3 regions of the Micromonospora sp. ATLC20 genome follow, and region 2 is predicted to be linked to each of the others. Evidence: riboswitches for the same ligand, from Rfam matches in the RefSeq annotation. Region 2 holds a riboswitch; each other region holds the start of a gene.
What was found. Region 2 has a riboswitch for cyclic di-AMP ahead of AC2CHG_RS13845 (C39 family peptidase). Riboswitches for the same ligand answer to the same signal wherever they lie in the genome.
Positions count from the first base shown of each region.

Region 1: another riboswitch for cyclic di-AMP. It lies ahead of AC2CHG_RS10415 (C40 family peptidase); the one in region 2 lies ahead of AC2CHG_RS13845 (C39 family peptidase).
Region 3: another riboswitch for cyclic di-AMP. It lies ahead of AC2CHG_RS15090 (LysM peptidoglycan-binding domain-containing protein); the one in region 2 lies ahead of AC2CHG_RS13845 (C39 family peptidase).

Region 1 is NZ_JBXUOV010000033.1:27,572-30,776, reverse strand. It holds gene AC2CHG_RS10420 (N-acetylmuramoyl-L-alanine amidase) at 1-1,008, opposite strand, end outside; cyclic di-AMP (ydaO/yuaA leader) riboswitch at 1,247-1,381, shown strand; gene AC2CHG_RS10415 (C40 family peptidase) at 1,395-2,429, shown strand; gene dcd (dCTP deaminase) at 2,502-3,080, opposite strand; gene AC2CHG_RS10405 (pyridoxamine 5'-phosphate oxidase family protein) at 3,159-3,205, shown strand, end outside.
Region 2 is NZ_JBXUOV010000052.1:408-3,612, forward strand. It holds gene AC2CHG_RS13840 (hypothetical protein) at 1-558, shown strand, start outside; cyclic di-AMP (ydaO/yuaA leader) riboswitch at 866-1,008, shown strand; gene AC2CHG_RS13845 (C39 family peptidase) at 1,202-2,056, shown strand; gene AC2CHG_RS13850 (alpha/beta fold hydrolase) at 2,309-3,055, shown strand; gene AC2CHG_RS13855 (CDP-glycerol glycerophosphotransferase family protein) at 3,093-3,205, opposite strand, start outside.
Region 3 is NZ_JBXUOV010000060.1:16,881-20,085, forward strand. It holds gene AC2CHG_RS15085 (LLM class flavin-dependent oxidoreductase) at 1-1,074, opposite strand, end outside; cyclic di-AMP (ydaO/yuaA leader) riboswitch at 1,246-1,391, shown strand; gene AC2CHG_RS15090 (LysM peptidoglycan-binding domain-containing protein) at 1,390-2,034, shown strand; gene AC2CHG_RS15095 (YbaB/EbfC family nucleoid-associated protein) at 2,220-2,669, shown strand; gene AC2CHG_RS15100 (M4 family metallopeptidase) at 2,805-3,205, opposite strand, start outside.

The sequences.
Region 1 (3,205 bases), on a different contig from region 2:
GTAGCCGTCCACCGAGCGCAGCGTGTAGTGCCAGCCCAGGTAGTCGGCCCGCTTCACCAGGTCGACGCTCGGGCCGAAGTAGCCCTCGGTGTCGTGGATGACGATGTACTCGATCTTCTGCTGCTTCGGCCGGTCGCCCAGGTCGTGGTTGCCGTAGTCGCCCGGGTCGTCGCTGAGCTGCTCGTACGGCGCGGGGATCCACTCGCAGGCCAGCCGCACCGGGCACTCCAGCCCGTCCGGCCGCTCGGCGTTGCGCAGGCCGAGGCGGGCCAGCCGGGAACGGTCCGGCGTCGCGGCGGTGGCGGCGAGCGTGACCCGCTGGCCGTCGTCGGTGGTCCGGCTGGCGCCCTGGCCGAGCTGGTCGTAGACCTCGTCGGCGAAGGCCGCCGCGGCGTCCGAGGTGTCCGCGCCGGAGTACCGGGCCACCGCGGCGTACCAGGCCGCCGGGTCGGTGCCGGCGCCGACCGGCCCGCCCAGAGCCTTCTGGTACGACGCCAGCAGCGCCGCGCCACCGCGGATGTTCGCGGCCGGGTCGGTGCGCAGCGTGCCCGCGTCGAGCCCGGTGAGCGCGGCGGCGGCGTCGAGCGTCTGGAGCGAGGCGGGCGGCAGCGGGGTCTCCCGCTCCGGCGCGGCGGCGGTGGCCGGGTCGAGCTTCAGCGGCCGGGAGTCGTCGCCGCGCGGGTCCTCGTCCTCGTCGACGTGGGCGCTGCCCGGCATGGCGAGGATGTGCGCGGCGTCGGTCAGGTGCATCGGGCCGTAGCCGCCGCTGGTGCTCGGCTGCCCGGGGTGGGTGTCCCAGCGGGACTCCAGATAGGAGACGCCGAGCAGCACGTTCTGCGGCACGCCGTACTCGGCCGCCGCGGCGGCGTATTGTTGTTGCCTGTCGCTCGCGGGCGCGGACGTGTCCGGCGCGGCGGTCACCGGGCCGGTCGTCGCCAGCGCGGTGGCTGTCGCCACTGCGGCGGCGAGCAGTATCCGTCTGCCCGACGGCGGGGCGGAGAGGTGCATCGAACCTCCTGGACAGGGATGGGGGTCACTGCGTCTCCACCCTCACTCCGCACACCCACGGGGGTCAATACCTTTCCAGTGAGTAATCAGCCTTGAAAGAAAATTTCACCTCCGACCTGGGTGCGGCCCGTCATCGCGTACGGAGTGTCACGCCGCTGGAAGTTGCGGATCGATAACGGTGGTCCCTACTCTGGTGAATCGTCGGCCGCACGTCTCACCGTCCAACCCGGTCGGTGACGGTCCGACACCGCCGAGTCGCCTCCGGGCGAGCCGGGGAACCAGGTACCTGGGGTGAATCCGCAGCGATGCGGTAGGGCGGCTCCCTTCCCGCCCGAATCCGTCAGCTAACCCGGTAGGCGGTACGGAAGAAGGAGTACGGACGCCCGGTGGCACTCCATGCCCCGCGGCCGTCGTCGAGCCGGTCGGTCGACCGGTCCACGGCTGTGCCGCGTACCCGCTGGTCCCGCTTCACCACAGCCCTCGCCGCCCTCGTCGGCACCGCAGTCGTCCTGACCGGCGGCGCCACGGCGGCACACGCCGAACCCTCGGTCGCCGAGATCGAGGCCCAGATCGACCGCGACTGGAACAAGCTCGAACCGGTCATCGAACAGGTGAACGCCGTACGCGAGCAGCTCGCCGCGCGGCGCAAGCAGGCCGACGTGCTCGGCCGGCAGATCGCACCCCTCCAGGCCCGGGTGGACGCCGCACTCGGTCAGGTCGGCGGGCTCGCCGCCGACGCCTACAAGGGCGACAACCTCTCCACAGTGAACGCGCTGCTGGGCAGCCGCTCACCCGGTGACCTGGTCACCGGCCTGGAACTGCTCGACCGCTTCGCGCACCGCCAGCACGAGCAGGTGCGCTCCGTCGCCGCGCTGCGCGACGAGCTGGCGGCGAAGAAGAAGCCGCTGGACGAGATGATCGCCGGGCTGGCGCGTACCGAGGCCCAGCTCGCGGCGAAGAAGAAGCAGATCGACGCCGAGATCGCCAAGTTGGAGAAGCTGCGGCTCAAGGTGTACGGCAAGGGCGGCGGCGGCCCGCTGCGCCCGGCGCCGTGCCCGGCCGGCTACCCCGGCGGCCCGGCCGGTGCGGCGGTCAAGTTCGCCTGCGCCCAGATCGGCAAGATCTACGTCTGGGGCGCGGCCGGGCCGGACCACTTCGACTGCTCGGGCCTCACCATGGCGGCTTGGGCCAAGGGCGGCGTCTCGCTGCCGCACAGCGCACGCCAGCAGCACGGCGTGACGAAGCGGATCAGCCGGGCCGAGCTGCGCGCCGGTGACCTCGTCTTCTACTACGGCGACCTGCACCACGTGGCGATGTACGTGGGCGACGGCTGGGTGGTACACGCCTCCCAGTCCGGCAAGCCGATCACCATGAAGCGGGTCGACGACGGCGACATCAACAGCTACGGCCGTCCCGGCTGAGGTGTAAGGAAGGGCCCCCCTCTTAACGCCTCCGGTAGAGGAGGGGGCCCCTATTAACAACTGCGGGTGCCGTCAGCGCGTCGGCCAGGTGCGCCAGCTCTGCCAGGACCGGCTCGGCGTCGGACCGCGCTGCCCCTGGTAACGCGAGCCGTAGACGGCCGAGCCGTACGGGTGCTCGGCCGGCGAGGAGAGCCGGAAGATGCAGAGCTGCCCGATCTTCATGCCCGGCCAGAGCGTGATCGGCAGGTTCGCCACGTTCGACAGCTCCAGCGTGACGTGGCCGGAGAAGCCGGGGTCGATGAAACCTGCTGTCGAGTGGGTCAGCAGCCCCAGCCGCCCCAGGCTCGACTTGCCCTCCAGCCGGCCGGCGAGCTGGTCACCCAGCGAGATCACCTCAAGCGTGGAGGCGAGCACGAACTCGCCCGGGTGCAGCACGAACGGCTGCCCCTCCGGCACCTCCACCATCGACGTCAGGTCGTCCTGCTGCACCGACGGGTCGATGTGTGTGTAGAGGTGGTTGTTGAAGACCCGGAACAGCCGGTCCAGGCGTACGTCGATGCTCGACGGCTGCACCAGCGTGGGCTCGAAGGGCTCCAGCGCGAGCGTGCCGGCCTTGATCTCGGAGATCAGGTCGCGGTCGGAGAGCAGCATCGGAACACCATAGCGACCGGTACGGGTGACCTGCGTGTCGCACTACATCTTCGTACACGTGTTCGATAGAGTGTCCACATGGCTTCCTGGTCCGAATTCGCCGCCGACGAGCCCCGCCTCGCCGA
Region 2 (3,205 bases):
GTGGCCGCAGCCGGAGCCGCCCAGACGGCCCGTCGCCGCCGGGAGCGGTGGCTGGCCGCGCAGGACGAGGCGGACCGGGCCTGGACCGCGTACGACGAGGCGGACGCCGCCGCCCGCCGCTTCGCCGGTGCCGCCGCGCTGCCCGCCCCGCGCACGCCGCGCACCCCTGCCGAGTACGCGGCCCGGGAGCGCTGGCTGCACCACGCCGCCATGACGGCGCACTGGCGGGGCGACCTGACCGCCCGTCAGCTCGCCGACGTGCTGGCGCGCCGCAACGGGTGGGATCCGCGCCGGCACCCGGCCGAGCAGGAGATCATGCTGGCCCGTACCGTCCGGGACGGGCGCCGGGCCGGATGGGAGAGCGCCGCCGCGCGGGAGCGGTCGGCCTGGCGGGACGCCGAACTGGCCGCCGAGGCCGCCCGGACGCTCGCCGCCGAGGCGTACGCGGCCACTGCGGCGCTGCGGCCCGCCCCGGCGTACCGGAGCGCGACGGCGAGCGCCGTGCCGGTGGCCGCGACGGTCCGTAACGCCCGCTGGCGCCCGGCCCGGGTCGGCTGAGGTCTCGTCTCGACCGAATCGTTACCCGGAATGTGGTGAGCCCGGTCACCCGGGCCGTCGAAACGGGCGCCGGGCGCAGAACGGGTCATCGAGTCCCGCGATTGCCGGTCGGGTGCTCGCCGTCTGTCCGCTTTCCGCCGCCGGGCGCCGTCGAAACTGCTTGTCCCATTGAGCGAAGTCAGTAACCGGGTGTTCCGAAATCCGTTACCGCGGATCACGTTTACGCAGGTGGGAGCGCTTGGCAGGGGACATACCCACCGGTAGTGTCGGCGCGTCCGATGCGGTAATCGATCGCCGACGGCGACGCCGCGCCGACCCGCCTAATCGTGTTCCACGAACCGGGGACCCATGAGCACCATCGGGGTGAATCCGCGGGCCGACGGCCTGCGGTAGGGCGTACTTCCCGCCCGAATCCGTCAGCTAACCCGGTCGGCGGCCACGGAAGGAGTAACCCCTCTTGCCCACCCCTCGATCGTCCCCCCGCCTCCACGGCGAAGCGGTGCCCGCGCGCGCCTGACGCGCGACCGGCAACCGCCCCCTGGGCGCCCGGCATCACGGGCGTTCCCGATCCCCCGGCCATCCGGCCCCGCCAGCACGTGTGAGTTCCTCCGCGTGCCGGGCCGGTGTGTGCCGCTCACGCCCCGTGGAGGATTTTGTGAAGCACCACCTGAAGCGTCAGCTGCGACGGATCGTCACCGAACGCCCGTACCAGATCATCGCCGGATCGGCCGCCGCGCTCGTGCTGGCCGCCGGTGCCGGAACCGTCGCCACCGCCGGTGACGACGCCCCGGTCCAGGAGAACACCGCCGCGGTCGCCGACCTCGGCTCCGCCCGTCTCGGCGAGCAGCCCGCCAGCCGCAGCGAGGCCCGCATCGCCGTGCCGCAGGCGTCGTCCAGTGCCTCCGCCTCGCCCAGCGCGTCGCCGAGCGCCTCCCCGTCCGCGAAGGCCGCTGCCGATCCGGACACCACGCCCAAGGCCAAGCCGAAGCCGCCGTCGAGCAAGTCGCTCGACTACGACTACCAGGCGCAGATCAACTACTTCTACTGCGGCCCGGCCGCGGTGCGCAACGCGCTCAGCGCCGCCGGCATCGAGCGCAGCCAGGACGCGCTCGCCGGCCCCCTCGGCACCACCGAGATGGGCACCAACTCGGCCGAGGACACCACCCGGGTGCTCAACCAGCAGGTCAAGGGCAACCCGTACCGGACCCGCATGATTCCCGGCACTGCCACCCCGGCCCAGATGGACCGCCTCCAGGCCGATGTGGTCGAGGCGATCAGCAACGGCCGCGGGGTCGTCGCGAACGTCGCCGGTACGGCCACCGACACCAACGGCGGCTGGCACTCGTTCCCGGGCGGCCACTACGTCGCCGTGGTCGGCTACAAGGACGACGGCCGGACCGTGCGGATCGCCGACTCGGCCGACCCGTCGCTGCCGTCGTACTGGGTCACCACGATCGACCTGGCGCACTGGATCGCCAGCCGCGGCTACTCCGCCTGACCGTCCCGCACACCCGAAGGCCGGCACCCCACCCGGGGCGCCGGCCTTCCTCGTCCCGCCCCCGCCCTCACGCCGTCTTGGCGCGCCGATCTTGGACTTGTGGCACCCAGTATGCCCGGCTCGCCCGCTATGGAAGGTGCCACAACTCCAAGATCGAGGGTGAGTGCGGAGTGTGGGTGGCCGGAGCCGCGGCGAGGGGTTCGGCGGGGTTCGGTCTCGCGTGTCCGGGGCGGGCGGTGGCAGACTGCGCCAATGGGCGATGCGACGGGGAAGCGGCACCTGATTCTCCTGCACGGCATGGGTGCCACCGGCGAGGTGTGGCTGCCCTGGGCGCCGCTGCTGGAGCGCCGCTGGCCCGGCCGCTGGCTCGCCCCCGACCTGGCCGGTCACGGCTGGTCGCCGCCGCTGCCCGGCTACTCGTTCGAGGCCCTGGCCCAGCGCGTGGTGGACGGGCTCGGGCCGGTGCGGCTCGGCCCCGACGACCGGCTGGTGCTGCTCGGGCACTCGCTCGGCGGGGTGGTGGCGCTGGCGCTCGCGGCCCGGCAGCGCGGGCTTCCGGTCGACGCGGTGGTCGGGCTCGGCATCAAGGCGGTCTGGTCTCCGGCCGAGCTGGCGAAGTCGGCGGAACTGGCCGCCCGGCCGGTCACCTGGTTCGCCACCCGTGACGAGGCGGCCCGGCGCTACCTGCGGGTATCAGGGCTCGCCGGGCTGTTCGCCCCGGACCACCCGGTGGTGGACGCGGGACTGCGGCGGGAGGACGGCCGCTGGCGGCTCGCGATGGACCCGGCCGCGTTCGCGGTCGGGGAGCCCCGGCTGCCGGTGCTGCTGGCGGCCACCGGTGTGCCGGTGCTGCTGGCCCGCGGCGAGGCGGACCCGATGGTGACCGACGCGCAGCTCAAGGAACTGGGCGTGCCGGTGGCGACGCTGCCCGGGCTGGGCCACAACGCGCACGTCGAGGACCCGGAGGCGGTGCTCGCCCTGCTCGACCCGTACCTCTGAACGGGCGAGCCGGCCCGCGACGGGCCGGCTCGCGCTTCTAGCCGGCCGCGCGTGGCCCCGGGACCGCCCAGTCGGGCTCCAGCTCCCGGCGGGCGGCGGTGAGGAACGCCTCGGCGTAGGCGTCGGCGGGGAAGTCGCCCAGGTAACGGG
Region 3 (3,205 bases), on a different contig from region 2:
GCGGGCCGGGTAGACGCGCCCGGCCGGCGGCGGCGGGGCGCTCGGGCGGGTGGACTCGTCCCAGGGGCGGCGCGCGCTCAGGCGTACCCCCGGGTCGGGGGTGGGGGTGACGCCGAGCGTGCTCGGGCCGGCGGCGGCGGTCTGCTCGTCGGCGGCCGTGCGGGTTCCGCCGGCGGGCGCGGTGCGCTCGGCGGCGACCAGCTCCCGCACGGCGGGCGCGACCTCCTGGCCGAAGATCTGGATCGCGCGCGGCTCGTCGCTGCCGAGGATGAACGTGGTGATGCCGTGCTCCAGGGTGAGCCCGGCCAGCTCCTCCACCCACTGCTCCGGCGGCCCGGCCAGGAAACCGGCCGACGAGCGGGCGAACGTGCCGGTCACGTTGAGCATGCGGCGGATCGCGGCCGGGTCGCGCCCGGCGGCCTGAGCGCCCTCGTCGACGAGCGCGTTCAGGGCGGGCAGCTCGTCGGGGCCCTTCGGCAGATACGACAGGGACGGCAGCCAGCCGTCCGCGGCGCGCCCGACCAGGCGCAGCATGCGCGGCTTGTACGCGCCGACCCAGATGCCCACCGGGTGCGCGGGCGCCGGACCGCGCTTGGCGCCGACCACCCGGTAGTGCTCGCCGTCGACGCGGATCATGCCGCGACGGTCGGTCTCCCAGACCTCGCGGATCACCCGGATCGCCTCGTCGAGGGCCTCGACGGCGGCGCCGGGGGACAGGCGTCGCCCGCCCGCCGCCTCGATCGCGTCCCAGAACGCGCCCGCACCGAGTCCCAGCTCGACCCGGCCGCCGGTGAGCAGGTCCAGGCTGGCGACGCTGCGGGCCAGCACCACCGGCTGGCGCAACGGCAGGTTGAGGACGTTTCCGGCCAGGCGGATACGTTCGGTCGCGGCGGCCACGTAGGACATCAGCGTCCAGGTGTCCAGGAAGCCCGGCTGGTACGGGTGGTCCTGGAACGTGAGCAGGTCCAGCCCGACCTGCTCGCAGAGCCGGGCCAGCGCCACCACCTGGTCGGGCTGCCCGGCGGCGGGGGTGATGAAGCCGCCGAAGGTCAGCTCGTGTCCGTGATCGGTCATCCGTCAAGCCCTCCCGTGATCTTGCCTGGCCCTGCCACCGTAGCGCCGCCGCCGGTCGCCCGGCCGGGTGAAGAGCGTCACAAGAAGTAGACGATCGTCACAAATCGCTCCTAGCGTCGGTTTCGTTCGCAGACGCGGACACCGCAGGCCGGAAACGCCAAATCCCGCCGCCGGCCCCGGTAACCGAACCTCGTGCGGGAGCGGGGGAACCACACGTTCCACGGTGCATCGTCACCTCGGGGTGAAGCCGCCACCGGCGGCCGGGCTCCTCGGCCCGAACCCGACAGCTCACCTCGTCGGCGTGGAGGAATCCACATGGCAACTGAATACTCAGCCCGAAGCCGCCGTACCGCTCTCGGAGCGGTCCTGGCCGGCGCCGCCGTCGGCGCCGCTACCCTCTTCGGCCCGGCCGCTCCGGCCAGCGCGGGCGTCAACTGGGACGCGGTCGCGCGCTGCGAGTCAGGCGGCAACTGGAAGATCAACACCGGTAACGGCTACTACGGCGGGCTCCAGTTCTCCCGCACCACCTGGAACGGCTACGGCGGCCAGAAGTACGCCGCGCGCGCCGACCTGGCCAGCCGGTCCGAGCAGATCGCCGTCGCGGAGAAGGTGCTGCGCGGCCAGGGCATCGGCGCGTGGCCGGTCTGCGGCAAGAAGGGCGGCTCGGCCAGCACGGCGACCCGGTCCGAGCGGGCCACCACGAAGGCGGCACCGAGGAAGGCGGCGCCGAAGCGGGCCGCCGCGACGAAGGCCGCGCCGGAACGCGCCACGACGAAGGCGGCGCCGCGGCCGTCGTCCGGCGCCGGGACGTACGTGGTCCGGCGCGGGGACACGCTGTCGGAGATCGCCGTGGCGCAGCGCGTCGACGGCGGCTGGCGTGCCCTGCACGAGCGCAACCGTGCAGTGGTCGGCGACGACCCGGGCCTGATCTTCCCCGGTCAGCAGCTGCGCCTGCGCTGACCTCGTCCGAGCGCCCGGCCGGTTCGCCCCGGCCGGGCGCCCGGCCGTCCGCGACACGCCGCGTGGCCGGTGTCCGGCCTGCTCGCGGCGCCGGGACGCGACCCGGACCGGCCGGTGACGGCGATTCGTCGGAGCCGGTTGCTAGGGTCACGCATGCTCGGCTAAGACGTGAAGAAAGCGCGGATATGACCAACGACCCGTTCTCGGCGGCCGCGAGCATCGACGAGCTGCTGACCCGCACGCAGCAGGCGCTCACCGCGATGCGCTCCCGGGCCTCGGCACACGCCGACGGCGAGCCGGGCGACCTGCTGCTCGCCGAGGGCACTGCAGCCGGCGGCCGGGTCCGCGCGGTCGCCGTCCAGGGTGGCCGGCTCGATTCCGTGACGATCGACCCGGAGCTGGCCGGCGAGCCCCTCGACGTCCTCTGCGGACACCTCGTGACCGCCGCCAACGCCGCGTTGTCCGAGCTGGACGACCGGGTCAGCGCGTCGGCCCGGGCCGACGCCGACGCGCTCGCCGCCCGGCTCGGCAGCATGGGCGACCAGGCCGAGCTGTTCGGCCGCGCGATGCACGAGGCGGCCGCGCGGATCCACCGCGACCGCGGCGCTGGTTCCCGGGCCGGGCGCGCGGTCTGACCCGACCGCACACGCCCCGGCACGACGAGGCGCCGCACCCGCACGCGGCGCCGACCACGCGCGACGCGGCACCGGCCTGACACGACGAGGCGGCCGGCCGCCGGGAGGACGACGACCGGCCGCGCTACGCCACGGTCAGCTCAGGGTGACCGCGGTGTCGTCGACGACGAAGGACGTCTGCAACGAGCTGTCCTCCACGCCGCTGAACGAGATGGTCGCCGTGGTGCCCGCCAGCGACGAGACGTCGAAGGACCGCTGCACGTAGCCGGTGGCCTTGTTCAGGTTTGAGTACGTGGCCAGCGTGGTGCTGCCCGCCTTGACGGTGAGCTTGTCGTACGCGGTGCTGGTGGTCGACTCCGCGCTGTCGATGTGCAGCCAGAAGCTCAACGTCGCCCGGCATCCGGCCGGGATCGTCACCGACTGGCTGAGCGTGTCGGTGTGCGACGAGCCGTACCCGTCCAGCCACGCCTTGTACGAGCCGCCGTGCGCGGCCTGGCCGCTGTCGGTGGTGATGACGCCGGACGAGGCGCTCCAGT